One region of the Microbacterium sp. H1-D42 genome, then DNA from elsewhere that is predicted to be linked to it. Evidence: predicted binding sites of a transcription regulator. Region 1 holds the regulator's gene; the other holds the start of a gene.
What was found. The regulator LexA, encoded in region 1, represses DNA repair genes until DNA is damaged. The targets are predictions, from matches to a motif close to TCGAACANNTGTTCGA.
Positions count from the first base shown of each region.

Region 2: a site for LexA is predicted at 8,132-8,147, ahead of MNR00_RS14260 (HNH endonuclease signature motif containing protein). Genes of this name have one in related genera too.

Region 1 is NZ_CP093342.1:1,262,537-1,278,471, forward strand. It holds gene smpB (SsrA-binding protein SmpB) at 5-481, shown strand; gene MNR00_RS05985 (fatty acyl-CoA synthetase) at 493-2,025, opposite strand; gene MNR00_RS05990 (prolyl oligopeptidase family serine peptidase) at 2,070-3,938, opposite strand; gene MNR00_RS05995 (methylenetetrahydrofolate reductase) at 4,069-5,028, shown strand; gene metE (5-methyltetrahydropteroyltriglutamate--homocysteine S-methyltransferase) at 5,037-7,349, shown strand; gene lexA (transcriptional repressor LexA) at 7,419-8,105, opposite strand; gene MNR00_RS06010 (LysM peptidoglycan-binding domain-containing protein) at 8,426-8,824, shown strand; gene MNR00_RS06015 (histidinol-phosphate transaminase) at 8,868-9,959, shown strand; gene hisB (imidazoleglycerol-phosphate dehydratase HisB) at 9,956-10,591, shown strand; gene hisH (imidazole glycerol phosphate synthase subunit HisH) at 10,588-11,220, shown strand; gene priA (bifunctional 1-(5-phosphoribosyl)-5-((5-phosphoribosylamino)methylideneamino)imidazole-4-carboxamide isomerase/phosphoribosylanthranilate isomerase PriA) at 11,333-12,079, shown strand; gene MNR00_RS06035 (SseB family protein) at 12,066-12,869, shown strand; gene MNR00_RS06040 (hypothetical protein) at 12,915-13,331, shown strand; gene MNR00_RS06045 (DUF3626 domain-containing protein) at 13,341-14,093, shown strand; gene MNR00_RS06050 (DUF1844 domain-containing protein) at 14,090-14,482, opposite strand; gene infC (translation initiation factor IF-3) at 14,677-15,345, shown strand; gene rpmI (50S ribosomal protein L35) at 15,418-15,615, shown strand; gene rplT (50S ribosomal protein L20) at 15,649-15,935, shown strand, end outside.
Region 2 is NZ_CP093342.1:2,980,016-2,995,950, forward strand. It holds gene MNR00_RS14195 (squalene/phytoene synthase family protein) at 1-73, opposite strand, end outside; gene MNR00_RS14200 (polyprenyl synthetase family protein) at 70-1,149, opposite strand; gene idi (isopentenyl-diphosphate Delta-isomerase) at 1,142-1,684, opposite strand; gene MNR00_RS14210 (MarR family transcriptional regulator) at 1,789-2,346, shown strand; gene MNR00_RS14215 (UBP-type zinc finger domain-containing protein) at 2,374-2,760, shown strand; gene MNR00_RS14220 (SDR family NAD(P)-dependent oxidoreductase) at 2,866-3,603, shown strand; gene MNR00_RS14225 (hypothetical protein) at 3,698-4,759, opposite strand; gene MNR00_RS14230 (VOC family protein) at 4,814-5,212, shown strand; gene MNR00_RS14235 (hypothetical protein) at 5,205-5,501, shown strand; gene MNR00_RS14240 (tyrosine-protein phosphatase) at 5,538-6,263, shown strand; gene MNR00_RS14245 (GNAT family N-acetyltransferase) at 6,295-6,744, shown strand; gene MNR00_RS14250 (hypothetical protein) at 6,746-7,360, opposite strand; gene MNR00_RS14255 (MarR family transcriptional regulator) at 7,626-8,057, shown strand; gene MNR00_RS14260 (HNH endonuclease signature motif containing protein) at 8,179-9,525, shown strand; gene MNR00_RS14265 (SPFH domain-containing protein) at 9,707-11,278, shown strand; gene hrpB (ATP-dependent helicase HrpB) at 11,355-13,907, shown strand; gene MNR00_RS14275 (ABC transporter permease) at 13,882-14,616, opposite strand; gene MNR00_RS14280 (ABC transporter ATP-binding protein) at 14,613-15,419, opposite strand; gene MNR00_RS14285 (L-serine ammonia-lyase, iron-sulfur-dependent, subunit alpha) at 15,470-15,935, opposite strand, start outside.

The DNA of each region.
Region 1 (15,935 bases):
GAACATGCCCAGGGAACGCGGTGAGAAGGTCGTCGCGACCAACCGTCGCGCGCGTCACGACTACAACCTCGAGAAGTCCTATGAGGCGGGCCTGGTGCTCACCGGCACCGAGGTCAAGTCGCTGCGCCAGGGTCGCGCGAACCTGAGCGACGGCTATGCCTTCATCAAGGGCGGAGAGGCGTTCCTCGACGCCGTGCACATCCCGGAGTACTCGCAGGGGCACTGGACGAACCACTCCGCCAAGCGGATCCGCAAGCTGCTGCTGCACCGCGAGGAGATCCTCAAGCTCGAGCACGCCGTCTCGGCTGGCGGCTACACGCTGGTCCCGCTGAAGCTGTACTTCTCGGACGGTCGGGCGAAGGTCGAGATCGCGCTGGCCAAGGGCAAGCGCGAGTTCGACAAGCGCCAGACGCTGCGCGAGCGGCAGGACAAGCGCGAAGCCGATCGCGCGATGCGCACCCGCAACCGGATGGGCGAGTAGCCGGCAGTAACTCAGCCGTCGCGCAGTTCCCGCTTGAGGATCTTGCCGCTCTGATTGCGCGGCAGCGCGTCGATGAACCGCACCGCCTTCGGCACCTTGAACGACGCGAGCCGGCCGCTCACGTGCACGAGCAGTTCGCCTTCTGTGACGGACTCATCCGGCTTGAGCACGACGCACGCCACAATCGCCTCGATCCACCGGTCATCTGGCACGCCGATCACGGCGGCCTCAGCGACTGCGGGGTGCGTGTAGATCGCATCCTCCACCTCGCGGGACGCCACCATGATGCCGCCCGTGTTGATCGCGTCCTTGATGCGGTCGACGACAGTCAGGTAGCCCTCTGCATCGCGGATGACGAGATCGCCCGAGTGGAACCATCCGTCGCGGAACGCCTCGGCGGTCTCCTCGGGCTTGTTCCAGTACCCCTGGGCCAATTGCGGCGAGCGGTACAGCACCTCGCCGGGCTCGCCGTCGGGCACATCGTGTCCGTGCTCATCGACCACGCGGGTCTCCACGAACAGGATCGGGCGCCCAGCCGAAGCGGGTCGATCCTCGTGATCCTCCGGACGCAGCACCGTGGCCAGCGGACCGATCTCGGACTGGCCGAAGCAGTTGTAGAAGCCGAGGGCCGGGTAGCGCTCGCGCAACCGATTCAACACGGTCACCGGCATGATCGACGCGCCGTACTGCGCCTTCACGAGCGATGACAGATCTGCGGCGTCCAGATCAGGGTGACTCGCGAGCGGCACCCACACGGTCGGCGCCAGGAACAGCGACCCGATCCGCTCCTCGGTGACGGTGCGCAGGATCCGCGCGATGTCGGGAGCGGGAAGGAGGCGGATGGTCGCGCCGATCGCGAGATAGGGGAGCATGAAGACGTGCATCGCCGCCGAGTGGTACAGCGGCATGCAGATCAGCGGCGCGTCGGCGAGCTTCTGGTCCAACGCCACGATCACCGCCGCGTACTCCGCCACGAGGGCCGCGTGCGTGAGCATGGCGCCCTTCGGCTGAGAGGTCGTCCCCGAGGTGTACAGCAGCTGCACCAGGGCGTCGCCGTCCACGTCCGCCGGCAGCTCCACCACGTCGCCGACGCTGCTGCGGGCCAGGAAGGCGTCGTCCTCGTCGCGCAGCGCCATGACGGTCTCCACGTGCGTGTCGGCGCGCACCGCGTCGAAGTGCGCGCGCAGCTGCGGATCGACCAGGGCAGCTGTGGCTCCGGACTGCTCGATGAGATACGCGAGTTCCGCGCCGTGCAGCGCATAGTTCACCGGCACGTGCACGAGCCCTGCGCGGGCGATCGCGAGGAAAGCGATGACGTACGCATCGGAGTTCGTGCCGTAGGTGACCACACGTCCACCGGCCGCGATTCCCCACCCTCGCAGCTCGGCGGCTCCCCGGGTGACGGCATCGTCGAGGTCCCGATACGTCCACTCCCGCTCCTCGAAGCGCAAGGCGATCGCGGCCGGTGTTCGCGCGGCGCTGCGCCGGAGCATCCCGTCCACTGTGTTGGTTCGCCAGGGCTGCGGAGTGGACATCGTCGTCATGACCATCACGCTAGTCGTCCAGGGCCCTGCCCGCACGCGGGCGACTACAGCTGCGGTTCGAAGCCGAAGACCCGACCGAGGAATCGCAGCTCGGTCTCCAGCGACGCGATGATCGTCTCCGCCGCGCGGAAGCCGTGTCCCTCTCCCTCGAACAGCACGTACTCGTGCGGCACACCTCGAGCGGCCAGAGCATCCCGGATCACCTCGGACTGCGCCGGCGGCACGACGCGGTCCTCGCTGCCCTGTTCCAGCAGCACCGGCACATCGATCCGATCGACGTGTGTCAGAGGGGAGCGCTCGATGTAGACCGCCTCCGCCTCGGGGAGGGGCCCTACGAGTCCGTTGAGGTAGTGGGCCTCGAAATCGTGCGTGTCGGCAGCCAGCATCCGAAGATCGGCGACGCCGTACCGCGAGATGCCAGCGCCGAACGTGCCGCCGCGGACGAGCGCGCACAGCACCGTCCATCCGCCCGCCGACCCGCCGCGGATCGCGATCCGCGCGGGGTCGGCGAGACCGGCATCCGCCATGCCCCTGGCGGCGGCGATGACGTCGTCGACGTCGACGACGCCCCACGCGCCGTCCAGCCGCTCGCGGTACGCGCGACCGTAGCCGGTCGAGCCGCCGTAGTTCACGTCGAGCACGCCGATGCCGCGGCTGGTCCAGTACGCGTAGGCGGTGGATGCTGCGCCCGAGACGTGCGAGGTCGGTCCACCGTGCACCATGACGATGTACGGCGGCAGCGCGCCCTCGGGGCCTGTCGCGTCGGGGGTCGTCGGCGGGTAGTCGAAAGCGTGCACCGGACCGTGCGGCCCGTCGAAGGTGACCGGTCGTGCGCGCGGCACCCACGCGGCCTTGGCCTCGTCGCCGCCGGTCACCGTGGTGACAGCGCCGTGGTCGACGTCGATGCACCACAGACCCGACCCCACCGTCGCACCGGCGCCCGAGATCAGCACGCGCGATCCGTGGGCATCGTCGATGCTGGTGCCGGCCGTGATCGGCAGCGTCAGCAGCTCGACCTGGCCCTCCGCGCCGATGAGGACGATCTCGTCGTCGCCGTTCGTGCGCACTGCGACGATGCGTCCGTCATGCAGCGGCTGGTACCAGCGATTGCCGAGCACCCACAGCCCGCCTCCCGTGTCGGCGTCCGCAGGTGCCACCGGCTGCGGGGAAAGCGGGTTTCGCCCGTCTGCGACGCGCACACGGTGCAGGTTCCACCGTCCGGACGGGTCGTCGAGGTACAGCAGCTCGTCTTCGCCGGCCCATTCCGGCTGCAGTGCAGCGTGCGTCGAGATCGACGCGATCTCATCGCCGTCCACGGGGGCGATGTGCAGCAGGGCCTGCTCCCATGGCATCTTGATGCCGCTCCACTGCACCCACGCGATGCGCGTGCCATCGGGGGAGAGGGCGGGGTGCGCGACGAAGCCGCTCGTCGAGATGAAGACCCGGACGGCGCTGTCGTCGTCGGCGGCGGCAGAGCCGTCGAGAGGGATCTCCACGATCGCCCTCAGATGCTGCGCGGGGCGCAGATCCTCGCGCACCGCCAGCAGCCGCCCGTGCTGCAGGCGCAGCCCACCGAACGCCGCACCCTGGGCGGTCAGCGGATCGGGAGCGCCGCCACGGGGCATCCGATACACGCGCTGGTCGTCCTTGTCGACGAAGAACAGCGTGCCGTCGGCATCTGCTGTCCACGATCCGCCGCCGTACTCATGCACGCGCGAGCGTGCGTTCCACGGCGCCGGCAGGATGACTTCGCCCGTCGAGCTGCGCACAGCGATGCGGCCGCCCTCGGATGGCACTGACTCGCCCCACCAGATCTCGTCGCCGACGAAGAGCGCGCCTTCGATGCGCGGCGAGGCCTGCGCGATCTGCGCGGCGGTGAACGGAGAGGACCACGAGCCGAACGATGACGTCATGGCATCGAGCCTAGCCAGCCGCGCCCTGTCACACGGCGTCACACAGTATGCGTCGCTGTGCTCGGCTCACCTAGCGTTCTGTAAACGCTCTCCGACCGATCGGGGGCACCGACACCGTGAGGAGAATGCCATGAGTCGCGTCCCGTTCTCCTTCGAGCTCTACCCGCCGCGCACCGATGCGAGTGCCAAGGCGCTGCACGAGACGATCGATCAGCTGGCTGCTGCCGGCCCCGACTTCCTCTCGGTCACCTACGGTGCCGGAGGCTCGACCGGCGGTCGCTCGCTCGATGTGCTGCGCTACATCCGCGCTCACACCGACACTGAGCCGCTCGCGCATCTCACCTGTGTGGGCAACACCTACGCGGGTGCCGCGCGGCTGATCCGCGAGTTCCTGGATGCCGGGGTGCGCAGCTTCCTCGCTCTGCGGGGCGACCCGCCCGCCGGCCACCAGGACGGCGAGCCGTTCCTCGGCGACCTGGAGAGCTCAGCGCAGCTCGTGCAGCTCATCGACCGGGTGCAGGCGGAACGCGCCCCATATGAGGAGTCCCCCGTTCCCGGCAACCCCGGAGCCATTCGGGTCGCACCGCGCTGCAAGGTCGACATCGCCGTCGCAGCGTTTCCCAACGGGCATCCGCGCTCCGCCTACAGCAGCCAGCACGTCGACGCGCTCCTTGCCAAGCAGGCCGCCGGCGCCACGCTCGCGATCACGCAGCTGTTCTTCCACCCCGACCACTACCTGGCGTTCGTCGAGCGCGCCCGCCGCGCCGGCGTCACGATCCCGATCCTTCCCGGCATCATGCCGATCACCTCGCCCACCCGCCTCACCCGTGTGCTCGAGCTCACCGGCGAGGAGCTGCCGAGCGAGCTCGCGATCGCGCTCGAGATCGAGCCGACCGCCGAGGGGCGCCGTCAGATCGGCATCCGCTGGGCATCCGATCTCGTCCGCGCCGTCGTCGACGGCGGTGCGCCCGGCGTGCACCTCTACGCCTTCAACCAGCACGAGACCGTGCTGGACGTCCTCCGCTCGTCGGGTGTGATCCCCGAGGATCAGCGCTCCGCAACCCCACAGCTCTCCGCAACAACGAAGTAAGGAATCTCATGACCGCTTTCCCCGCCGGGACGATCCTCGGCTACCCGCGCATCGGACGTCGTCGCGAGCTGAAGAAGGCCGTCGAGTCCTTCTGGGCCGGTCGCATCGATCAGGCAGAGCTGGAGAGCACCGCCGCTGCGCTGCGCGCGGCGACCCGAGTGCGCCTGGCGTCGCTGGGTCTCGGCAGCGAGGACTCCGCCATCCCGGAGTCGTTCTCGTTCTACGACCAGGTGCTCGACGCTGCTGTGACCGTCGGCGCGATCCCGGCACGCTTCGAGGACCTGCGCGAGGCCGACGGCACGATCGGGCTGCCGGCGTACTTCACGATCGCCCGCGGAGAGGGCGACCGTGCAGCATCCGAGATGACGAAGTGGTTCGACTCGAACTACCACTACCTCGTGCCAGAGATCGGACCCGAGACGAATTTCTCGCTGTCGAACGACAGCATCGTGCGCCAGGTGCGCGAGGCGGCAGCCGGCGGCTTCCGCACCCGCCCCGTCATCGTCGGGCCCGTCACGCTGCTCGCGCTGGCGAAGGCGTCGGATGCTGCGCCAGAGGGCTACGACCCGCTCACGCGTCTGGATGATGTGCTGCCGGTGTACGTCGAGCTGCTGTCGCAGCTGAAGGCAGCCGGTGCCGAGTGGGTGCAGCTGGATGAGCCGGCACTGGTCAGCGAGTCGCTGCCGGTCGACACCGCGACGCTGGCGGGTGCTGCGGCCCGCGCTCTCGCCGTGCTCGGCGGCGCCTCGGAGCGCCCGTCGATCCTGGTGGCCGCACCCTACGCCGCTCTCGGCGACACGCTCGCCGTTCTGGCCGCAGCTCCCATCGAGGCGATCGCGATCGACCTGGTGCGCGGCGATGTTCCTGCCGCGCTTCCGGCGCTGGGCGACAAGGTGCTCGTCGGCGGTGTGATCGACGGTCACAACATCTGGCGCGGCGACCTTGACGGCGCTTTCGACAAGCTCGAGGCGCTGCGGGCTCTTGGAGCCACCTCGGTGGCGGCGTCGACCTCGACCTCGCTGCTGCACGTGCCGCACGATGTCGCCGAGGAGACGCTGCTCGATCCTCGTCTCGTGTCGTGGCTGGCGTTCGCCGACCAGAAGGTCGGCCAGGTCGTGACGCTCGCAGCGGGACTCGCGCAGGGGCGGGATGCCATCGCTGCCGAGCTCGCCGAGGCATCCGCTGCGCTGACGGATCGTCAGGACGCCCCCGGCGTCCGTGACGGCGCCGTGCGCGGTCGCGAGGTGGCGGACGCCGACTTCTCGCGCGTCGCGTACGAGGAGCGCGAGAGCGCACAGCAGGCGCTGGACCTGCCCGCGCTGCCGCTCACGACCATCGGGTCGTTCCCGCAGACCGGCGACATCCGCCGCGCCCGCGCTCAGTTCCTGCGTGGCGAGCTGCCAGCCGAGGACTACGACGTGTTCCTCAAGCGCGAGATCGATCAGGTCGTCGCGCTGCAGGAGGACCTCGGCCTCGACGTGCTGGTGCATGGCGAGCCGGAGCGCAACGACATGGTGCAGTACTTCGCCGAGAACCTCGACGGGTTCGCCGTCACGCAGCACGGCTGGGTGCAGTCCTACGGCTCGCGCGCCACTCGGCCCTCGATCCTGTGGGGCGATGTGTCGCGTCCGGCGCCCATCACGATCTCCTGGGCTGGCTATTCGCAGTCGCTGAGCGTCAAGCACGTCAAGGGCATGCTGACCGGCCCCGTGACGATCCTGGCCTGGTCGTTCGTGCGTGACGACCAGCCCCTCGGCGAGACCGCGAACCAGGTCGCCCTGGCACTGCGCGATGAGATCGCCGACCTCGAGCAGGCCGGCATCGCCATCATCCAGGTCGACGAGCCGGCGCTGCGCGAGCTGCTGCCGCTGAAGACGGCCGACCAGGCCGCCTACCTGGACTGGTCGGTGGGATCGTTCCGCCTCGCCACCGGCGGCGCGGCGGCTGCCACGCAGATCCACACGCACCTCTGCTATTCGGAGTTCGGCGTCGTGATCGACGCGATTCGCGCGCTGGACGCCGACGTCACCTCGATCGAGGCGGCCCGCAGCCGCATGGCCGTCGTCGGCGACATCGCGGAGTACGGCTTCGACCACGGCATCGGCCCCGGCGTGTACGACATCCACTCGCCCCGTGTGCCGAGCATCGACGAGATCGAGGTGCTGCTGCGCCGTGCCGTCGACGCCCTGCCGATGCGCCAGCTGTGGGTCAACCCGGACTGCGGTCTGAAGACCCGCGGCTATGACGAGACCGTCGCCTCGCTGCGCAACATCGTCGAGGCCACCCGTCGCGTGCGCGAGGACGTGGCTGTCGCCGTCTGACTCACGAGTCGATGAGAAATGCCCCCGCCGGTTCAGACCGGCGGGGGCATTTCCGCGTTCTGGCTGTTGTCAGACGGCGCGCAGCACCGCGACGACCTTGCCGAGCACGACGGCGTCATCGCCGAGGATCGGCTCGAAAGCCGAGTTGCGTGGGAGCAGCCAGGTGTGGCCGTCGCGCCGGCGGAACGTCTTCACCGTGGCCTCGCCGTCGATCATCGCTGCGACGATCTCACCGTTCTCGGCGTTGTTCTGCGTGCGCACGACGACCCAGTCGCCGTCGCAGATGGCCGCGTCGATCATCGACTCGCCGCTGACCTTCAGCATGAAGAGGTCGCCCTTGCCGACCAGCTGACGCGGCAGCGGGAAGATCTCCTCCACCTGCTGGTCGGCGGTGATCGGCACGCCTGCGGCGATCTGCCCCACGAGTGGCACGAGTGCGGCGTCGCCAACGGACGGCGCCGTGTCTGCCGGATTCTCGGTGCCTGAGCCGGGCAGGTCGATCAGCACTTCCATCGCCCTGGTCTTGCCAGGGTCCCGGCGCAGGTAGCCGCTGAGCTCGAGCTGGCCGAGCTGATGCGTGACGCTGGACAGCGACTTCAAGCCGACGGCATCGCCGATCTCGCGCATGCTCGGCGGGTAGCCGTGCCGAGCGATCGACGTCTGAATCACCTCGAGGATGGCCATCTGCTTCGCGCTCAGGCTCTTGCGTCGACGTGTACGCGGAGCCTCGGATGCGGGGGCGGTGTTGTCGCTCATCGGTGCTCCTTCATACCTTCCTGCCCGGTGCGGATCCGCGTGGTCGCGGGCATCCGGTTCGAATGTCGGTGGCCCATGATGGGCTGTCCATATCGAAACCGTATCCGAGATACAGGTGAAAACGGAAGATCTGTTCGAGCGTGTCGAAGAATCAGGTGATCCGGTTTCGAAGAATTCTTGACAGATGTTCGAGTTCGAAGATACATTCGGTACGTAGCTTCGCATCCGGCCTCCCCGGCCGGATGCCGGATGCGAAAGCTATGACACTTCGGCCCAGAACACCGCCAGTGCAGAACAGCGGCAGAGCAGAGGAGCATCACATGAGCACGATCGGAATCTCGGCACCCATGACCACGCAGGTCGCGGTGTACCCGATCCGGCCTGTGAACGTGCCGGCTGTGAAGGCGACCCGCCTGCGGCTGACCACGCGTGGACGTCGCGTCCTCCTCGCGATCGCCGCGCTCCCGATCGTGATCGGCATCGCCGTCTCGGTGATCGCCGGTGGGTCCGCCCTCGCCTCCGGTGCGCAGGCGGCACCGGTCTCGTTCGAGACGGTGACCGTGCTGCCAGGCGACACGCTCTGGTCGATCGCCGCCGAGGTCGCACCTGAAGCGGACCCGCGTGTCGTCATCGAAGACGTCAAGCGCCTGAACAACCTCAGCTCCGGACTGATTCAGGTCGGCTCCGATATCGCGATCCCGGTCGCGTACGCCAACTGACCCGACCGTCACGAAGCCGCCGAAGGCGGGTGCTCGCCCTACGATGGGAAGGGTGACCTCCCTCGATGAGCTGCCCCTCCGCGATGATCTTCGCGGGCTCACTCCCTACGGCGCTCCGCAGGCCCCTCTGCCCGTCGCGCTGAACGTGAACGAGAACACTCATCCGGTTCCGGATGAGGTCGCCAGCGACATCCTCGACGACATCGCTCTCGCTCTGCGCGACGTCAACCGATACCCGGACCGCGAGTTCACGACGCTTCGCGAGGGATTCGCCGACTACCTCGGTCATGGCCTCACCGCCGAGCAGATCTGGGCCGGCAACGGCTCCAACGAGGTGCTGCAGCACATCATGCAGGCGTTCGCGGGTCCTGGGCGCACGGTGTTCGGATTCGCGCCGACGTACTCGATGTACCCGCTTATCGCCCAGGGCACCGGTGCACGCTGGGTCGCCGGCACGCGGGATGACGACTACACGCTCACCCCGCAGGATGCCGCCGCTCAGGTCGCCGCCGCCGACCCTGACGTCGTGCTGCTGTGCGCGCCCAACAATCCGACGGGCACGCCGCTCGGGCTCGACGTGATCGCCGCGGTGTACGAAGCAGCACGCGGTGTGGTGATCGTCGACGAGGCGTACTTCGAGTTCGCTCCACGCGACGCCGTCTCGGCGGTCACGGTGCTGCACGGCCGCCCGCGACTGGCGATCTCGCGCACCATGAGCAAGGCCTTCGCCTTCGCGGGTGCCAGGGTGGGATACCTCGCGGCCGACCCGGCATTCATCGACGCGCTGCGCCTCGTGCGCCTGCCCTACCACCTCAGCGCCCTGACCCAGGCGGCCGCCGTCGCGGCACTGCGCAACGCCGAGACCATGCTGCGCATGGTCGACGAGATCGTCGAGCAGCGCGATCGCATCTCCGCGACGCTGGAAGCGCTCGGCTACCTGCCGCACGAATCGTGGTCGAACTTCGTGCTGTTCGGCGGCGTCGATGACCCGCAGGCACTCTGGCGAGCCCTGTACGAGCGCGGAGTCCTCATCCGCGATGTCGGCATCCCCGGTCACCTCCGCGTCTCGGCGGGCACTGAGGCCGAGACCACTGCCTTTCTGGAAGCACTCGCGTCGATAGGATCACCCTCATGAGCGACCTCCGCCCCGTCAAGGGCAACGCACAGCACTCTCGGACTGCAAAGCGCACGCGCAGCACGTCGGAATCGACGGTCGAGGTCGAGGTGAACCTCGACGGCACCGGCCGCAGCGACATCGACACCTCCGTGCCGTTCTTCGACCACATGCTCACGGCCTTCGCGAAGCACTCGCTCACCGACCTCACCGTTCGCGCGAACGGTGACACCCAGATCGACGCGCACCACACCGTCGAGGACATCTCGATCGTGCTCGGACAGGCGATCCGTGAGGCTTTGGGCGACAAGGCCGGCATCTCCCGCTACGGCGATGCGCTCGTGCCGTTGGACGAAGCACTCGCGCAGGCGGTCGTCGACATCTCGGGGCGTCCGTTCCTGGTGCACGACGGCGAGCCTGCCGGTTTCGAATTCCACCTCATCGGCGGGCACTTCACCGGCTCGCTGGTGCGTCACGTCTTCGAGGCGATCACGTTCAACGCTGGGCTCACCGTGCACGTCCGGGTTCTCGGGGGTCGCGATCCGCACCACATCGCCGAGGCCGAGTTCAAGGCGTTCGCGCGTGCGTTCCGTCAGGCCAAGGCTGCCGACCCCCTGGTCGAGGGCATCCCGTCCACGAAGGGCGCGCTGTGAGCACTGCGCACGTCGCGGTCTTCGACTACGAGTCGGGCAACGTCCACTCCGCCGTCAAGGCGCTGGTCGCGGCCGGAGCCGACGTGGAGCTGACCCGTGATCGCGACCGGGCACTCGCCGCCGACGGTCTCGTGGTGCCGGGCGTCGGCGCATTCGCGGCCGTCCATGAGGCGTTGCGCGCCCATGGTGGCGATGAGATCATCGACCGGCGACTGGCCGGCGGGCGTCCCGTGCTGGGCATCTGCGTCGGCATGCAGGTGATGTTCGAGCGCGGCTTGGAGCGAGGGCAGAACACCGAGGGACTGGGGGAGTGGCCGGGCACGGTCACCGAGCTCGAAGCCCCGGTGCTGCCGCACATGGGCTGGAACACGGTCGAGCCTGGCGAAGGATCTGTGCTGTTCCGCGGCCTCGAGCACGAGCGCTTCTACTTCGTGCACTCGTTCGCCGCGAAGGAATGGGAGCTGGACGTGATCCCGCCGTTCCCGAAGCCTGCGGTCACGTACGCCACACACGGCGAGAGGTTCATCGCCGCCGTCGAGAACGGTCCGCTCTCCGCCACCCAGTTCCACCCCGAGAAGTCCGGCGATGCTGGCATCCGACTGCTGCGCAACTGGGTCGAATCCCTCTGACGCTGCAACAGGGTTTGAGGACTGCGCCGCCGCCGACTACTCTCAACTCTCGTGCCACTGTGGCCGCTCTCGTGCCCATCCGGGCCCACATACCCCCTTCTCCAAGGACGTCATGAACGATTTCGCACAGTCACCTTCTCTGATCCTGCTGCCTGCCGTGGACGTCGCGGGCGGAAAGGCGGTGCGACTCACCCAGGGCGAGGCGGGCACCGAGACCAACTACGGCGACCCTGTTGACGCGGCGGGTGAGTTCGTCGACGCCGGAGCGCAGTGGATCCACCTCGTCGATCTCGATGCGGCGTTCGGTCGCGGCAGCAATTCGGCGATCCTGCGCAAGGTCATCAAGCAGTACCGCGGAGTGAACGTCGAGGTCTCCGGTGGCATCCGCGACGACGCCAGCCTCGAGGCGGCCCTCGAGTCGGGCGCATCCCGCATCAACCTCGGCACCGCGGCCCTCGAGAACCCCGAGTGGGCGGCGGATGTGATCAGCCGCTACGGCGAGGCGATCGCCGTCGGACTCGATGTGCGCGGCACGACCCTCGCGGCTCGTGGCTGGACCGAAGAGGGCGGCGACATCTGGGAGGTGCTGGAGCGCCTCGAAGAGGCCGGCTGCAGCCGCTACGTCGTCACTGACGTCACCAAGGACGGCACGCTGCGCGGCCCGAACCTCGACCTGCTGCGCGAGATCACCTCGCGCACGCCCAAGCCTGTGATCGCCTCCGGCGGCGTGGCCACGCTGGACGACATCGCGGCGCTGCGCGAGCTGGTGCCGCTCGGCGTCGAGGGTGCCATCGTCGGCAAGGCGCTCTACGCCGGACAGTTCACGCTGGCCGAGGCACTGGACGTTGCAGGGGACTGAGGACATCAGCGCGCACGACGACGCCCACCACGCCAACACGGGCGACTCAGCCGGCGTCCCATGGGAGGGGCGCAGCTTCGAGCCGAACGCGAACGCTTCGGATGACGGCTCGGCCGACCCTGCCCTGCTGGCGGCGCTGCTGCGCTTCCGCGCCGGCGACGGGTCTCAGGCCGAGGTCGTCGAGGCGTTCCGCAGTGCCCGCGTACTGGTGCCGCTGGTCGCCGAGAAGGGCGATGAGGGCATCGGCCCCACCGGCTTGAAGGTCGACAAGACGCAGGAGCTGTCGATCGTCACGGTCGCAGCCCCGGACGGACGGCGAGTGCAGCCGGTGTTCTCGTCGGTCGACACGATGCGGCGATGGGATCCGCTGGCGCGCCCGATCCCGGTCGAAGCCGTGCGCGTGGCGCTGTCGGCGTCGAGCGAGGAGACCGACCTGATCGTGCTGGATCCGGCATCCGACACCGAGTTCGTGCTGCGTCGCCCTGCGGTGTGGGCGATCGCACAGGACCAGGCTTGGGAGCCGAGCTTCCTCTCGCCCGAGGTCTTCGCGGCGCTGCGCGAGAGCATCGCGCACGAGCTGGCCGTGATCGACGTGGTGGTCGCGGCGGGGGATTCGGATGCCCGCATGCGCGGTCCCGAGCTGATCGTCACTCTGGAGCTCATCGACGGCCTCGAGCGCGCGACGCTGGATGCTGTGCTCGCGCGCCTCGCGCAGCGCTGGTCGGCTGATGATCGCATGGCCGTGCTCGTGGACTCGCTGACCGTGAAGCTCACCCGCTCCGAGGGCTGATCGCCCCGCACTTCACGCACGTCACGGGCCAGATAGGGTCGGGGCATGCGCAGATTCGTCGCGGTGCTCGGACTCGCTGCTGCGGGGATGCTGGTGACGTCGTGCGGTGCGGATCCGATGATCGATGGCGACGTGTGCCCGGCGATCGGCTACATCACCGTCCTCGAGGTGGACGCCGGAGCGATTCCGGCTGCTGCCTGGGTGCAGCTCTGCGACGGGGCGGTCTGCTCGCCGGATCCCGGCAAGGCGACGGGGACCGCCGAGCAGATCGGGGCCGTCGAACGGAACGGCGTCTGGACGTTCTCATTCCACGGACGTGCACCGGTCGAGACCGCGAACATCCGCGTCACGGACGATAGGGGTGCGCTCCTCGACGAATCGGAGCACGACATCGACTGGATCCACTCCACGGCCCGCTGCGGCGGCCCGTCGACCGCGGATCCCGTGGTGCTGACCCCCTAGGCTCGAGGGATGCTGCCGTCGGTCGCGCTCCACTTCCATCCGGATTGGCCCTTCCAGGATCGGACGGTCATCGAGGCGATGGCGGATGCCGGCCGATATCGCTCGCAGTTCGAGACAGGCACCTCGAACGGGGGCCTGACCGCGCAGGCGGGCGGCGATCGCTGGCAGTGGGAGAGTCGTCTTTTCGGTGGGCGGTACGACGGCGGCCCGAAAGCGGAGCGACCGCTGTACGGGGCGCTCCGGCTGGATGACCCGTACGGTCCTGCGACGCGGTTCGGGTCAGCGCATCTGCGGCTTCGTCCCGAAGTCACCGCTCGCACGACGTTCTGCTATCCGGACTCGGTGTTCGAGCCGGACGGTGTCGTCGAGATCGTCGGCGCGGACGCGCTCGTGGAGCGGATGCTGGCTGACCGATTCGATCTGCTGGACCGCTACGTCGAGGCGCACGTGCACGGAGGCATCCGCTTCGCGGAGGATATCGACGCCATCGTGCTTGACCCGTGCTTCGCAGGCACGTCCATCGAGCGAGCAGCTGCACGGCTGGGCTGCGCAGTCGAGTTCCACCCCGGGTTCCGGGTCGTCACGGAGCTGCTGGATGACGACTATCGGGGTGTCGCGCCTGCCGAGCTGGCGCGATCATTGGCATCCGATCTCGCGCCCGACGTGATCGGCGAGGCCGCGCGCTCAGCACGGCACGATCCTCAGACTCTCAAACGGGTCTGGCACCTGCTGGCGCGCTTCGGCCGCGTGATCGACGCCTAGTTGACCGGGCCGGTCCACTTCTCGCCTGGGCCCTTGCCGATCGGGTCGGGGATGGGGGAGGCCTCGCGGAACGCGAGCTGCAGCGAACGCAGTCCGTCGCGCAGCGGGCTGGCGTGCGCGCTGCTGACCTCAGGGGCTCCGGCCGTGATGAGACCCGCCAGGGCGTTGATCAGCTTGCGCGCCTCGTCGAGGTCGAGCTGGTTCTCGGGGTCGTCGGCGAGTCCGAGCTTGACGGCGGCCGCGCTCATCAGATGAACGGCGGTCGTGGTGATCACTTCGACGGCCGGCACATCGGCGATGTCGCGTGTCGCCGCGGTCGCGGCCTCTTCCTGCCGCGCCCAGTTCTCGTGGCGGTCGTCATGGCGGTGGTCGTCGGCAGGAATCGTCACTTCGGCATGCTTTCTGTTAGACTTCTGCGGGCTCCGGAGTGTCATGCTCCGGAACGAAAGAGGATTCAATCCCACCCGCGCTTGCCGTTCAAGGCTACCGGGTTCTGCGCCCCGCCGGCTTCCGGTGGAATGGGTGCAACAAGCCGGTGCTTCCAATGCGTCGGCGGGTGGGGAGAACTCCGACTTCGCTCGGGATGCCGACAGCATTCCGATGGCCGAAATCCACGTCTAAGGAGCTCCGCATCAGCGATCCCCGTACCAATGAGCGCATCCGCGTCCCCGAGGTCCGCCTCGTCGGCCCCGCGGGTGAGCAGATCGGTGTTGTCCGCATCGAGGCAGCGCTGCGTCTGGCCCAGGAAGCCGATCTCGACCTCGTCGAGGTGGCACCCAACTCCAAGCCGCCCGTGGTCAAGATCATGGACTACGGCAAGTTCAAGTACGAGGCCGCGCAGAAGGCGAAGGAAGCACGTCGCAACCAGGCGAACACCATCCTCAAGGAGGTGCGCTTCCGCCTGAAGATCGAGGCTCACGACTACACGACCAAGCTCAAGCGCGCCGAGGGCTTCCTCAAGGCCGGTGACAAGGTCAAGGCCATGATCCTGTTCCGCGGTCGCGAGCAGTCGCGTCCCGAGCAGGGCGTTCGCCTGCTGCGCAAGTTCGCCGAGGACGTCGCCGAGTTCGGCACTGTCGAGTCGAACCCGACGATCGACGGACGCAACATGGTCATGGTCGTCGCTCCGCTCAAGAACAAGTCCGAGGCCAAGGCTGAGCAGAACGCTGTGCGCTCTGCGAACAAGCAGGCTGCGCGCGACGCGAAGTCCACGTCGACCGACGCCGAGTCGAACGACGAATCCGCCGCATAGCGGCCCCCAGTCTCCCGCTCCCGAGCGGGTACCCACCGTCGCCCGCCAGGGCGCCACACGAAGGAAGAGAAGATGCCGAAGCAGAAGACCCACTCGGGTGCGAAGAAGCGCTTCAAGATCACCGGCAGCGGAAAGCTGAAGAAGCAGCAGGCCGGTATGCGCCACAACCTCGAGCACAAGTCGAGCCGTCGCACGCGCCGCCTGAACCAGGACCAGGTCCTCTCGAAGGCCGACACCAAGGTCGCCAACAAGCTTCTCGGCCGCGGCTGAGCCCGACGCAAGCACGAATAGGAATACACGAAAATGGCTAGAGTCAAGCGCGCGGTAAACGCGCACAAGAAGCGTCGCGTCATCCTGGAACGCGCCTCGGGTTACCGTGGCCAGCGTTCGCGCCTGTACCGCAAGGCGAAGGAGCAGGTCACCCACTCGCTCGTCTACGCGTACCGTGACCGTCGCAAGCGCAAGGGCGACTTCCGTCGTCTGTGGATCCAGCGCATCAACGCCGCTGCCCGCCAGAACGGCATCACGTACAACCGCTTCATGCAGGGCCTCGGCCTCGCCGGCGTGCAGGTCGACCGCCGCATGCTCGC
Region 2 (15,935 bases), 1.7 Mb from region 1:
AGTACTCGCGGATGACGATGGACGCGCTGGCTGTGGCCGTCGCGTTGTAGAGGTCGAGGTCGGTGGTGATCATGAGTCCCGCGCGCTGCAGGCGGTGGTCAACTCTGTCAGCTGGTCCTTCACCGCGGGCGGGAGGGCTGCGCTGCCGATCAGGTCATGCACGTGTCGGCAGCGGTCCGCGATGACGGATTCCACGAAGGCCAGCCCGCCGGACTGCTCGATCACCCGCCGCAGCTCGGGAGCCTCCATGATGCTGAGTTCTCGGTCACCGAAGAGCGCCTCGACTCCCTGCCAGGACGGGTCGGATCGGGCGTAGGCGATCAGCAGGGTCTCCTTGCCCTCACGCAGGTCGCTCAGGGTCGATTTTCCGGTGGCGCGCTCGTCGCCGAACAGGCCGAGGATGTCATCGCGCAGTTGATAGATCACGCCGATCTGGCGCGCGATGGTGGTCAGCTCGGCGATGATGCTCGGTTCGCTGCCTGCCAGGATCGCGGCCAGCACGAGCGGGGCCCGAAAGGAGTATGCCGCGGTCTTCTGATCGAGCATCGCGAGCACGTCGGTCGGGCTGCTCGCCTCGAGGTGCATGCTGAGCCACACGTCGTGATGTTCGCCGGCGGCGCTCTCGAAGAGGGTCTCGTCGAACAGGTCGAGCACGGCCAGGCGGCGCTGCTGGGGAAGATCGAGCCGCGCCAGCAGGGACTGCGCGAGCGACAACAGGAGGTCTCCCGCGAGCAGCGACGAGGCCTCGCCCCAGGCACTCGCCTCGTGGCGGGTCGCGCCTCGCACCATGACCTCGACCGCGAACTGGCCGGAGATGTTCAGCTCGCCGCGGCGCAGCAGGTCCTTGTCGATCACATCGTCGTGGATCACCAACGCCAGGTGCAGCAGCTCCACCGCGCACGCGGCGTCCACGGCCGTGCGTGTGTCAGTGCCGCCGAGTGCGTGGTAGGCGCGCATCAGCATCCGAGGGCGCACCTTCTTCCCGCCGGCCGCCATCCGCTCCACCGCCTGCCAGAGCTGTGCGTAGGCGGGGGCGAACGCCCGCGATCGCTGCGTCCGCTGGGACAGCAGCTCCAGCATCCGCTCCTCCACCAGCGCCGCGTCGTCGAAGACGGCGGCATCGGCGACGTCGACCGCCGTCTCAGACATCGTCACGCCACTCGCCGACCGCACCGGAGAGGTGCGGGATGAGCTCGGCAAGGTGCTCGACCAACCAAGGGCTGAAGGCCCATGGGGCCGCCTGTGCTGCCGTCGACAATGCCGAGACGCTGGTCCATCGGGTCTCGGCGACCTCGTCGGGGTTCGGAGACAGGGGCGATGTGGCCCTCGCGATGAAGACCGGGCAGTGCTCGTTCTCCTGGATGCCGGATGCGTCTCGGGCGGAGTAGCCGAAGTCAGGGAGTGCGCAGGTGATCCGGTCGACGGTGAGCCCGAGCTCGAACAGCGCACGTCGGCGCACCGCCTCGTCGAAGGATTCGTCGGGCGCTGGGTGCCCGCAGAACGCGTTGGTCCAGACGCCGGGCCAGGTCTTCTTGCCGAGCGCGCGTCTGGTGACCAGCAGCCGTCCGTCGGCGTCGACCACGTGGCAGGAGAAGGCGAGGTGCCTGGGTGTCGCGACGCCGTGCACGGTGTCCTTGCTCTGCACGCCGATGGCGCTGCCTGCGCCGTCGACGAGGACCACCATCTCCACCGGGCACCCTCATTCCGCTCGCCCCGACATTTCTCTCGCCAAGCATTTAATACGCCTGGCGAGAGTTCAACGTAGCACAAGAAATGTATGCTGTCATCGTGTCCAGAGCAGACGACGCAGTTCACGGCAGCGCGGAGGTGCGCTACTTCTCCAGCGACTCCGACATCGTCCGCAGGTCACAGCTGTCGGAGGCTGACGCCAAGGAGTGCGTCCAGGTGATGGAGGCGCTGCACGAGTGGCAGGAGGCGTCGCGCGCCCTGTCGGAGGCGTCGAAGCGCTACATGAAGCTCAACGACAGCGACATGCGCGCGATCCGGATGATGATCCGCGCGAAGAAGCAGGGCCAGCTCGTCACTCCGAAGGACATCGCCCGCGCGGTCGGCATCTCGAGCGCATCGACCACCAAGCTCGTGGACCGTCTCGTCGAGGGCGGGCACCTGGTGCGGCTGCCGCACCCGAACGACCGACGGACGACCTGCATCGAGGTGACCGAGCAGACCCGGCGATCCGCCGAGGACACGATCGGCCGCCAGCACGCGAGACGCTTCACGGCGGCAGCATCGCTGAGTTCCGACGAGCGCGTCGCGGTGATCCGCTTTCTGAAGGCGATGGTCGAAGCCGACGAGCCGCAGGCCGAGCTGTCCGGGCACATCTGACGGATTCTGCAGGTCTAGACTCCAGGCATGAGCGACGAGGCGGTCATCCCAGCGGAGATCCTCGAGGCGGCTCCCGCGCCCTCCGGCGACGGATGCCAGGAGTGCGAGGCGAGCGGCGGATGGTGGTTCCATCTGCGCAGATGCGTGGAGTGCGGGCACGTCGGATGCTGTGACGACTCGCTCTCCCGACACGCGACCGCGCACTTCGAGGCGACCGATCATCGCTACATGCGCAGCTTCGAGCCCGGCGATGACTGGTTCTGGGACTTCGTCGACGCCCGCCTCGTGACCGGCGGTGAGCTGCCGCCACCTGAGCATCACCCTGTGGGCCAGACCACACCAGGGCCGGCGGATCGCGTGCCGGCCGACTGGCAGCAGCAGGCGGAGGCGGCGCGGGCCGGCCGGAGTGAGTGACCGTCGGCGGTGCGACGTCCGTTTTCCGCCAGCGCCCACTTGCCGACACCGCGACGATGGATGTTCAGCTGACCCGCCACAGCGGCGGGCGAAAGGACATTCGTCATGAGCAGGATCGCACTCGTCACCGGCGCCAACCGGGGCCTCGGCCTCGCTTCCGCAACAGCATTCGCTCGAGCAGGCGCGACAGTGATCGTCGCTGGACGCGACGCAAACTCAGTGCACCATGCCGTCGAAAAGATTGCGAGCGAGGGACTCGCGGCAGAAGCGTTGACGTTGGACGTGACGTCGCCGTCCGAGGTGATGGCGGCCGCGGCCACCGTTGCCGATCGTCACGGCCGGCTTGATGTGCTCGTCAACAATGCAGGCATCCTCCCTGAGGCGACCTCAAGAGCAGAAGTCGAGTTCATCGACGTCGACGCGCTCGCCCGCACTTTCGCGACGAACGTGCTGGGAGTCGCCATCGTGACCGAGAGCTTCCTGCCGCTGCTGCGATTGAGTACAGCAGGACGCATCGTCAACATCTCCTCGACGATGGGCTCCCTGAAGGATCAATCTGACCCCGACTCGCTCTTTCGACACAGTGCGTTTCCGGCGTACAGGGCATCCAAGTCAGCGGTGAACAGCCTGACGATCGAGCTGAGCAAACAGCTCGCCGACACACAGATCAAGGTGACCGCCGTGTGCCCTGGATGGGTGCAGACCGACCTTGCGCCCGGAAATCGGGAACACGCGCCGACGACCGCCGAGGAGGCGGTGAAGGTCGTACTTGCGGCGGCTTCCCTTCCAGACGATGCCCCGTCTGGGGCCTTCATCAGCAGTGCCGGTCAGGTCGCCTGGTGATGCCGCGGGGGCGCAGGTCCTTCGTCCGCGCATCGTCAACCCACACGGGCTGCATGTAATCGTGGTGTGCTTTGCGGTTGGGTGGGCCTTGAGGTCAGTCCGAATCGACCGACCATAGCTCCTGGTCGATACGGAGGACGTTGGCCCGCATCCGTTGGATGGCATCCGATGTGAACTGCATCAGGGGCGTCTGGACGATGCCCCGGGCCGCGTCCTCGTCTCCGTGAAGAATGAGCGCCACTGCCGCTGTCGCTTCATCGGTGCTGGTTGCACCGGTGATGACTTGAGCGATTTCTTCCAGCCTGTTTGCGCTCTCCACGAGCGCCTTCTGCCGGCGGTAGTTCCGACGGTGAGCTTCACCCTCATCAGCTGGAGTGCGAGCGCACGAGCGTAGTCGTGATCGTCGCTGGTCGACTTGCTGTTGAGTCAGGTCGAAGCGCAAGGGCTCGGCCGATCGCACGGGGAGCATCGCGAGCATCGCGTGAAGTTCATGGCGACCAGGCTCGAGCGGCGCCCACTGAGACTCACTGATGGTGACGTGGACCCGTGCGTATTCTCCCGGGTCCAAAGGAACGGCCGGGCTCTGCCCGCTGACGTACCCGAAGCTCGCCACCCCGGGTGCGCCCCCGGCGCGGCTGACGACCCCGACGACGACGAACGGATCACCGTCGGGCCGCCATCTCGCGGCGCCGACATTCACGATGTCGATAACGAATACACCGTCTTCCGCTTCGTCTTGACTGAGTTGCGCCCATCGAAGGGACAGGCCGCCGGCGCGCTCCGCCCGGCTGCGCCTGACAGGAAATGCCTCTGGGTGAATGCTGGTCGTGGACACCAATGCGCCGTTTTGGTCAGCGCCGATGTGCGCAATGCGCCAGGTCTGCGGCGAGGCGCTCGCGGGCGCACCTATCGTCACAGCACCAGAGTCTTGCCGATGGAGGACCCGCCATCCGTCGGCGGGGATGTCGGCACCTGGACCGTGCTCGAGTTGCACGCCCAACCGGTCGAGGAGCGCCAGGAGGGTGCCCCCTTCACCGAGTAGCGCCGAGGCGTCGACATCGAGCGGGCCGATCTGAGGACTGTCGGTGTCGGAGCTCACTTCTTGATCGTCACACACGCCGACGATTCGCACAGCGATTGTCAGCACATCAGTCATAGCGCCAAACATCATCGAGATGGATCTCACAGGCTTTGAGAGCAGGGTGGCGTCATGGATCTAAGTGACTACCCGGTGAGAGCGTCGATCGGCGTGAGGGACATCAGGCGGTCGGCCGCGTTCTACGAGGACGTGCTCGGCCTCGTCCCCGCAGGCATCGGACCGAGCGCCGACATCGAAGGAGGCGCCCGGTTCTACACCTGTGGGCAGGAGACCGTGCTCAACGTGTTCGAGACACCCACGGCGGGATCAACGCGGTCGACGGTCGCCACCTGGTACGTCGAGGACCTCGATGCGATTGTCGCCGAATTGACCGCGGCCGGTGCCGAACTCGTCCGCTACGAGGGCTTCGATCAAGATGAGCATGGGATCGGCCCTCGTGCGGGTGGCGGCCGCATCGCCTGGGTGGAAGATCCCGACGGAAACACCCTCGCCATGGAGACCGATGACTGATCAGTCACTCACCCACAGCAGCCTGCCCGACGCCACGTGCGTGTTCTGTGAGCTCGTCGCCGGGCGAATCCCCTGCGACAAGGTTGCCGAGGATGCGACGACGCTGGCCTTCATGGACACCGATCCCGGATCGGATGGCTGGCAGGCTGTCTTCCACTTTCACCTGCACGTGATCCCCCGATATCGCGACAGGAGCAAGGATCGAATGGAGTTGCCCTTCGAACCGGGCATGCCGTCGGACGCCGATGCGCGAGCGCAGTACGCGCGACTGCTTTCCGCAGCACTGTAGGCGTCGGATTAGAGGTGATTCGGCAGACTGGGAGCCATGGAACGAACGATCCGCATTGAGGGTCTCGCCAACGTCCGCGACCTCGGTGGTCTGCGCCGCAAGGACGGAACGCTCTCACCCAATGGCGTGTTTGTTCGCTCAGAACGGCTGGAACGAGTCGATTCAGACGGTTGGCAAGCGCTCCATGAATACGGAGTGCGCACCGTGATCGACCTTCGCAGGCCAGACGAGCGCACGGGAGAGATTCCCGCTTCGATCAAGCACGTTCAGGTCGACCTCGACGGCGCCGACGAGAAGGATTTCTGGGCAGAGTATGAAGCAGATGGACGGTGGGGCACGCCGCTCTACTATCTCGCCCACGTCCAAACGCTGCCTCATCGACTCGCGCTCGTGCTCGAGGAGATCGCCACGGCTGATGAAGGCGCAGTTCTTTTTCATTGTTCGGCGGGATGGGACCGCACCGGCCTCGTTGCCGCGGTCCTATTGCGCGCGCTTGATGTCACCGAGGACGCCGCGGCCGCCGACTACCTTCGCTCCTTCACGAACGCTAAGGCCATGGAAGCGCTGCACGAGCGATCCTTTGAGGTCGAGGAACGACAGCAGATCCTCGGTCAGTTCGGGCACACCGCAGAATCGGCGTTTCGAGACATGTACACGAACCTCGACCTCGATCTTTGGTTCAGCAGGTCGACCCTCGGCGCCACGACGCGAGCAGCCGTCGAGACTTGGCGGGGAGCCGCTGCCACACCCGACGAGACCTGATCACAACAAACGAACTGGCTAAGGTGTCGGGATGAGCGGAATGCCTCCGGCAGTCGAACTACTCACATCCGTCGATGACGACGATGCGAGCGAAATCGCTCGCCTGCTCGCGCAGCTGTCACGAACGGCGACCTTCGACCGGTCGCGTCTGGAATCGATCATCGAGCATGACGCCACCGATCTGATTGTCGCGCGAGACAACGGGCGGATCGTCGGTGCGGCCACTCTCGTCACGTTCCCGTTGCCCTCTGGGCTCCGTGGGCACGTGGATGACGTGGTGGTGGACGAATCGATGCGCGGGAGAGGAATCGCCCGAGCCCTGCTGGTGCGGATGACCGAGCTGGCAACGGATCGCGGGCTGCGCACACTCGATCTGACGTCGCGTCCGTCGCGAGAATCTGCTCTGCGGCTGTACGAGTCGGCGGGCTTCGTTCGACGGGACACGAATGTGCTTCGGTTCACGCCGCCAGTGATCTCGTGATTCAGCGCGGCCAAAAGGACTGAGCGCGCGCCGCGAGTTCCGGCACCAGGCTGGCGTCAACGACAAGTCGCGTCTCTTGGATGCCGAGCGCCGGCCACTGCATGACCAGCTCGATCGGACCCGCGGGCGGAAGTGGCCAGAGCCACAGGTGATCCGCCGATGAGTAGGTGCTGCCCCCTCCGCCGCCTCCCAACTGCCGACGGCTGAGGGTGTGCCCCTCGGGTTCGACCATCGGGTCGCCGCATGCGAAGAACGGCGACGCATCAGTCACCTTTGTTCCGTCCGCCAGCACGACGCCGAATCGTAGCCGCCCGGTCGCGTCGATCGGTCCGCCGAACGACATGTGCTCCGTGAACGCATTGCACAGCTCATTCCAGTCCCTCAGTGGGAGGCCGTTGCGGCGGAGACGCCGTTCCACCTGGAGTTGAACGCCGTCGCTGTGCACCGCGATCCCGATGAGCGCGACCGCCACATGGTCGGTCACCGCCAGGACCTCCGAGACGGGGAGCAGTTCAGGCAGTTCATCCTCGGGCGCCTGCCACCATCTCGGTTGCGAGGGTTCCGCCTCTTCCTCTTCGAGCTCGGGAATCTCGGGGCCTGGCGGGAAGAACGTCATGCGGCCAGCCCACCATGTGGAGCCCTGCTGGGCAAGAGCGCGCCAGAGGCGCGAACATGGCCGTCTCAAAACTTCTCGTGACCAAACCGTTGCATTCGTTACCCCGCCGTTATAGAGTAATCGCACGGTGAATGTTTGCTGTGGCATACACCGCATGTGATTGCAGGACACTCTTGGTGCAAGGGACAAGGGCCGGCCGGAAGCCTCTCCGACCGGCCCTTATGCTTCCCACGGCATGTCCGATTCCCCCGCTACGCTTTACGATATGACCGACCGTGAACTCGCCCTCCGCGCGTGGGAGAGCCTGTTCCGCGCCCAGTACGAGCTCTTCACCGCGATGGCGTCCGATTTCGAGGGCACCCCGATCACCCAGGCGGAATACGACGTGCTGCTCACCGTGACGCGCGCCCCCAAGATGACCGCACGCCTGCGCGATGTCACCGCCAACATGCTGGTCAGCCAGCCGAGCGTTTCCCGACTCGTCGACCGCATGGTCGGACGCGGTCTGCTCACGAAGACCGCCGACCCTGACGACGGTCGCGGGGCGATTCTCACCGCATCGGATGCCGGGGCCCGCGCCTTCCGCCAGGTCGCCACCTCGCATGGGCGCTCCATTGCCGAGAAGATGGCCCGCCTCGACGATGCCGAGTTGCGCGCACTGATGGGGTTGACGGAGAAGCTGCGACACGACGAATAGCCCAAAGCTGCGAAAGCAGTGAGGGAAGCGCTCAGAACATCGGATGCTGATTTTCAGGATTTCTCGAAGACTATTCGAACAAATGTTTGACACTCGGACGTACTCAATGTAAACTGAACCCATGAACGAGCACTTGGCTCCGCTGGATGAGGCGATCTCTCGCCTCCACGCGGCGTGGGCAAGCGCTCGAGACGGTTCCGACCTGACCCGACAGCAGTCGATCGCCGCGAATGAAGCACTGGGACAGGTGCGCCGGCTCACGGATTCGCTTCAGGCCGAGGTCGCGGCGGGAATCTCCAGCGAATCGCGAGCGAGTCTCGGATCGAACTCGCTGGCCAAGCAGCAGGGTTTCCGCAACGCGTCGCAGCTGATCGCCACGACCACCGGCATCTCCGCGGGTGAAGCGTCCCGCCTGATCAAGGTCGGCGAAGCCACGGCGCCGCGCACCGACCTTGTCGGCGACCGCCTGCCCGCTCGCTACCCCGCCGTGCAGAACACGTTGCGGGCCGGACTGCTGAGCGCCGCCGCGGCGGGGCTGATCATCGCATTGCTCGACCGCGTGCGCCTGAAGATCACGCCCGAGCACCTGGCAGCAGCCGAGAAGATGCTCGCCGAGCACGCCGTCAGCCTGTCCCTCGACGAGGTGCGCAAGCTGCTCACCCGCGCCGAAGCGTGGCTCGACCCCGACGGCGTCGAGCCGCGTGAGGAAGAAGCGCACGACCGGCGCCACCTCACCATGTTCGAGCGCGACGGCGACCTCCACTTCAACGGATCCCTCCCTATCGCCGACGGCGCAGCGCTGCGCGCGGCGATCAACGGCAGCGTGTCCGCCGAGTTCGCGGCCCGTGAGAACGTTCTCGACCCCGACGCCCCCGACGCCGATCACCGCACCGTGCCTCAGATGCAGGCAGATGCCCTGATCGCTCTCTGTCGGCATTCCCTGGGATGCGACAACGACGCCCCCGCCATGGCCGGCGCCACCGTCGTCGTGCGTGTCGGACTCGAAGACCTGCAGAACGGCACCGGATACGGCACCATCGACGGTTCTGACCAGCCCATCAGCATCAGCGCGGTCCGCCGCATGGCAGCCTCGGGCGGCGTCATCCCCTGCGTCCTCGGCACTTCAGGCGAAATTCTCGACTGGGGCCGCGAGAAGCGCTTCTTCACCCGATCGCAGCGACTTGCCCTCGCGGAACGCGACGGCGGGTGCGCGATGTGCACGCTTCCGCCCGACATGACCCGCGCCCATCACATCAGATGGTGGCAGCGAGACACCGGTCCCACCGACCTGTCCAACGGGGTGCTGCTCTGCGAGAGCTGCCACCACCGGATTCACGACAACGGGTGGAACATCCGCATTGATGGCACAGGCGTCGCGGCACGGGTCTGGTTCATCCCGCCACCAAGCGTCGATCCGTCCCGCACCCCGCGCCTCGGCGGACTCGCCAGATACGACCTCGCCGCCTGATCGGCAGTGTGCCCCACCGCGAGCCGGGCGCACGCCGCGCGCTCCGACTCACCCCGCCAGACCGACGCACCCCACGCTCCGCGCACTGGCCGCGAGCCCCTGCGTGGAGCGAGCCCCCCTCGTTCTCTGGCAAGGTTGCAGAAGGCCTTGTTCGAGGGGAATCGGGCATTAGGGAGACACTATGGAGATCGCCGGAGCAATCGGCATCCTGATCATCACCGGCATCGCCGTCGTTGCCGTCATCATCGTCCTGCTCATCGTGCTGCTGTTCGCACGCAGCTGGATCAAGGTCGCTCGAGCCGACGAGGCACTCGTCATCTCGGGGCGCAAGCAGAAGGTGCAGCGCGCCGTCATCAACGCCGATGGCAGCACCAGCTCAGAGCTCGCCGAGTCGCCGGTCACGGTGATCGTCAACGGCAAGTCGCTGGTCAACCCCATCACGCAGCGTCACGAGATCATCTCGCTGCGCTCGCGCCAGGTCTCGCTCAACGCCGAGGCGCAGTCGCTCGACAGCGTCACCCTCAACGTCGACGGCGTTGCGATCGTGAAGATCGGCTCCGACCCGCTGTACGTGCGCCGCGCCGCCGAGCGCTTCGCCTCGCAGGACGCGGCCATCGAGCAGTTCACCACTGAACAGCTCGAAGGTGCACTGCGCGGCATCGTCGCCACGCTCTCGGTCGTCGAGCTGATGCGCGAGCGCAAGAAGTTCTCCGACCAGATCGCCGCCGACGTCTCGCAGGAGCTCGCCGAGCAGGGTCTGATCCTCGACTCGTTCCAGATCAAGGGCATCACCGACGCCGTCGGCTACATCCACTCGCTCGGCGCCCCCGAGATCCAGGCGAAGCGTCAAGCCGCCGAGATCTCGCAGACCAACGCCGACCGTGCGATCAACCAGAAGAACATCGCCAACAACGAGGCGAACCTGATCGAGCAGACTGCCCTCGACACCAACACCGCAAACTCGAACGCCGGCATCGGCCGTGCCCGTGCCGAGGCAGAGCAGGCCGAGCACCTCGCTCGCGCGCAGGCTGAGCAGGCCGTCCTGCAGCAGAACGCCGAGAACAAGCAGGCCCAGCTCGACGCCGACGTCAAGCGCGTCGCCGACGCGCAGCGCTACGAGGCTGAGACCCGCGCCCAGGCTGACCTGTTCACCCGCGAGAAGTCCGCTGAGGCCGCCGCAATCGAGCAGGTCAAGCAGGCTGAGGCCCGCACCCGCATCGCCGAGCAGCAGGCAGAGGCCGACAAGGCCCGCGCCGCCGGTGAGGCCGCCGCACTGCGCGACAACGCGAACGCCGAAGCCGAGGCACGCCGACTGCGCGCCAACGCCGAAGCCGACGCCATCCGCGCCGAGGGTGAAGCCCGCGCGGCCGCCGTCGAGGCCGAGGCGAAGGCCATCGCCTCGAACCAGGAAGCGTTCCTCTCGCAGCGCGTCCTCGACGTGCTGCCGTCGATCATGGCCGAGTTCGCCAAGGGCTACTCGGCCATCGGCAACGTCTCGATCATCGGCGGCAACGGCGATGACGGCGCCTCCAGCGTCGTCGGCGGCGACAACGCCAGGGCCATGCGCGCCGTCTTCGACAGCGTCAACGCCGCCACCGGCCTCGACCTCGCCGCCATCATCCAGGGCCAGGCCGTCGGCCGCGGCTTCGGCGCCGGCGTCGCCCAGGTGGCGGATGCTGCACCTCAGGCGACCGCGAAGAACGCGGCCTCCACGAAGAAGGCAACCGCACCGGAGACCCCCGCCGCGGAGTGATCCACCACCAGTGACAGCGAGCCGCTCCGCCACTCGGCGGGGCGGCTCCGTCTTTACGCGGCAGACTGGACCCGTGATGACTGCAGCCTTCGACCTGGCGCGGATCGGCGACGGCCTGTCGTTCGCCGCGGCACTCGCCGACGTCACCGCGGCCCTCGACACCTCGACCTCGGTCGTCATCAGCGCCCCACCCGGCACGGGCAAGACGACCCTGGTGCCGCCACTGCTGGCATCCCGCTCCCCCGGCCGCGTCATCGTCACCCAGCCGCGCCGCGTCGCCGCCCGAGCGGCCGCCCGCCGACTCGCACAGCTCGACGGCACGCCGCTCGGCGGCCGCGTCGGCTTCACCGTCCGCGGCGAGCGCAAGGTCAGCCCCGCAACGCAAGTCGAGTTCGTCACCGCCGGAGTCCTGCTGCGTCGGATGCTGGACGACCCCGACCTCGAAGGCATCGACGCCGTCATCATCGATGAGGTCCACGAACGTGCCCTCGAGACCGACCTGCTGATCGGGCTGCTCGGCGAGGTCCGCGAACTGCGCGAGGATCTCACGCTGATCGCCATGTCGGCCACCCTCGACGCCGACCGCATCGCCGCCGTACTCGGCACCGACAGCACTCCCGCACCGGTCGTGGAGCACACCGTCCCCGCCTTCCCGCTCACCGAGCGCTGGGCACCGAGTGCGTCGCCGCGCCTTGACGAGCGCGGCGTCACCTGGGACTTCCTCGACCATGTCGCGCGCACCACAGCATCCGCCGCCCGCGTCCTGACCGACCCCGCCGCCGACGTCCTCGTGTTCGCCCCCGGTGCGCGCGAGGTGGCCGAGATCGCCCGGCGCCTTCCTCAGCCCGAGTTCGACGTGCGCGAGCTGCACGGCCAGATGCCCGCCGCGGCGCAGGATGCCGTGATCCGTGGCCGAAAGCCCGACGAGCCGCGCCGCATCATCGTCACCACCTCGCTCGCCGAGTCGTCTCTGACCGTCCCTGGCGTGCGGCTGGTCGTCGACAGCTGCCTGGCCCGGTACCCGCAGCGCGACGCCGCGCGCGGCATGACCGGCCTGGTCACCTCCGGGGCATCCCGCTCCTCGGCGATCCAGCGGGCAGGTCGCGCCACGAGGCAGGGTCCAGGCACCGTGATCCGCTGCATCGACGAGCGCACGTACGCCGCAGCGCCCGCACGCCCCGCCCCCGAGATCGCGACGGCCGACCTCGCCGATGCAGCCCTGCTGCTCGCCTGCTGGGGCGCCCCGGGCGGCACAGGACTGCGGCTGATCGACCCGCTGCCCGCCGACAGCCTGCGAGATGCGCTCGCCGTGCTGCGCGGTCTCGGCGCGATCGACGACGACGGCCGCGCCACCAGCGACGGCCGCGCCCTCGCCCGCATCCCCACCGACCCACGCCTGGCCCGCGCACTGCGCGAAGGAAGCGCGCTGGTCGGCGCACGCCTCGCCGCCGAAGTCGTCGCCCTGCTCAGCGGCGACAGCCGCCTTCCCGATGTCGACATCGCCGCCGCCATCGTCACGCTCCGCAACGGACGCGGACCCGAGACGCGACGCTGGTCGCAGGATGTCGATCGGATGCTGCGCTTCACCACACCCGGAGACCGGAAGGGCTCATCGGATGACGCGGGGCTCGTCATCGCCCTCGCCTTCCCCGAGCGGATCGCCCGCCGCGTCGACCGCACCGCAGACGGGGCGACGTTCCTGCTGGCATCCGGCACCCGCGCCGGGGTGCGCGGGTCGCTCGCGGGCGCCGACTGGCTCGCCGTCGCCGACGTCACGCGCGCGTCCGGCCGCGCGGCGGCGGGTTCTGGCGCCATCATCCGCGCCGCTGCCGTCATCACCGAGCAGCAGGTCGAGAGGGCGGCCGATCACCTGATCACAGATCGGGTCGAGGCGGAGTTCACCGGCGGGCGGCTCACCGCCCGGCGCGAGCGCAGGGTGGGGGCGATCGTGCGCTCCTCTGTGCCGGTGCGGGCGACGGCTGAAGAGGGCCGGGATGCTGTCCGTCGAGCTGTGCAGACGCAGGGGCTCGGTCTGTTCCGCTGGTCGGATGCTGCCGACGATCTCCGGCGCCGACTCGCACTCCTGCACCGCGAACTCGGGTCCCCGTGGCCCGATGTCTCCGACGATGGGCTGCTCGACGCGCTCGAGACCTGGCTCGGGCCTGAGCTCGACTCCCTGGCGAAGGGGACGTCGGCCGCGAAGGTCGATCTCGCACCGGCGCTGCGCCGCCTGCTGCCGTGGCCGGCCGCCACCGGCTTCGACACGCTCGCCCCCGAGCGGCTCGAAGTGCCAAGCGGCTCGCGCGTTCGCCTCACCTATCCGCCCCTCGACGAACCGGACGCCCGTCCCGTCGTCGCGGTGAAACTGCAGGAGTGCTTCGGCTGGGCCGAGACCCCGCGTCTGGTGGACGGCCGCGTGCCGGTGCTGTTCCATCTGCTGTCGCCGGCGGGCAGGCCGCTGGCGGTCACCGACGACCTCGCATCGTTCTGGTCGGGCCCGTACGCGCAGGTGCGCGCCGAGATGCGCGGCCGATACCCGAAGCATCCGTGGCCGGAGGACCCGTGGGCGGCGGCCCCCACCCGCCACACGAAAGCCAGGGCTGCTAGGCAGTCCGACGCCGGAGGGTGAACGGCGCCAGCACCAGGAACGCGACGGTGAACGCCGCCACGATCAGCAGCGGTCCGGCCACGTCCCAGCCCTCGTCACCGGCTGCGACGGCGCCTGTCGCGTCGATCGCATGGCTGAGCGGCAGCCAGTCCGAGATGGCGTAAAGCACGTCGGGCATCTGATCGCGCGGCATGAACAGCCCGCCGAGGATGATCTGCGGAAACACCAGGATCGGCATGAACTGCACCGCCTGGAACTCGGTCTGCGCGAACGCGCTGGCGAGCAGCCCGAGTGAGGTGCCGAGCACAGCATCCAACACCGCGACCGAGCCGAGCTGCCACAACGGCCCCTCCACGTCGAGCCCGCAGACGTACACCGCGAACAGCACGGTGACGACGGCCTGCAGCACCGCCATGGCTCCGAACGCGAGCGCGTAGCCGACGATGAAGTCACCCTTGCCGAGCGGCGTCGTCATCAGTCGCTCCAGAGTGCCGGAACGGCGCTCGCGCAGCGTGGTGATCGAGGTGATCAGGAACATCACGATGAACGGGAACAGGGCGAGGATCGCCCCGCCGAATGTGTCGAAGACGCCGTCCTGATCGGCGAACAGCCACGCGAACAGTCCCACCAGCAGGCTGGGGGCCACGAGCATCAGCGCGATCGACCGTGGGTCGTGCCGCAGCTGCTGCAGCACGCGCCCGGCTGTGGCGAACGTGCGGCGGAGGTTCATCGCTCCGCCTCCCGCCGCGAGCGCCGCGTCTCCGGCTGGGGTTGATTGCCTGCAGCACCCGCCGCACCCGCAGACCCCGCGTCCGTGTCCCGCTCGATCAGCGCCAGGAACGCCGCCTCGGCATCCGACTCCCCTGTCGTCTCGAGCAGCTGCTGCGGCGTCGTGTCGGCGATGATCCGCCCTTCACGCATCAGCAGCAGCCGGTCACAGCGCAGCGCCTCGTCCATCACGTGGCTGGAGACGAGCATGGTGGTGCCGGCATCGGCGATCCGACGGAACAGCCCCCACAACTCGGCCCGCAGCACCGGATCGAGACCGACGGTCGGCTCGTCGAGCACCACCAGTTCAGGCGCACCCAACAGTGCGATGCCCAGCGAGACCCGGTTCAGCTGCCCGCCGCTGAGGGCGCCCACCGACTGCGATGCCTGGTCGGCGAGCCCGACCTCGCCGAGCACCCGGTCGACGTCGGCGCGCGATGCGCCAAGCACAGACGCGAAGTAGCGCAGGTTCTCACGCACGGTCAGGTCGGGGTACACCGCTGCCCCCTGCGTGCCGTAGGCGACGCGGTGACGCAGGGCGGGCGACCCCGCGGGTTCGCCGAGCACCTGTACCGTGCCGCCCTGTGTGCGCTGCACGCCGACGATCGAGCGCATCAGGGTCGTCTTGCCGCAGCCGGAAGGACCGAGCAGCCCGATCACCTGGCCGTGCGGGATCCGAAGCGACAGCCCATCGAACACCGCATGCTTTCCCCGACGGACGTGCAGCCCGTCGATGATCACTGCGTCGCGCGCGTCATCCCCCACGCTGAGAACTATCCGCCTCTCAGCCCGATGGCGTCAAGAGTTCAGAGTGGTCAGCACTCGATGACGTTCACGGCGAGACCGCCCTCGCTGGTCTCCTTGTACTTCGTCGACATGTCGAGGCCCGTCTGGCGCATCGTCTCGACGACGGCATCCAGCGAGACGTAGTGCGTCCCGTCGCCGCGCAAGGCGAGCCGGGTCGCCGTGACGGCGGTGGACGCGGCGATCGCGTTGCGCTCGATGCACGGGATCTGCACCAGCCCGCCGATCGGGTCGCAGGTCAGGCCGAGGTGATGCTCCATGGCGATCTCGGCGGCGTTCTCGATCTGCCGCACCGTGCCGCCCATCACGGCGGTGAGACCGCCGGCGGCCATCGCGCACGCCGAGCCGACCTCGGCCTGGCAGCCGCCCTCGGCACCCGAGATCGACGCGTTCGCCTTGAACAGCGAGCCCAGCGCGGTGGCCGTCAGCAGGAAGCGTCGGATGCCACGGCGCCGGTTCGCCTCGGCGACGTCGTCT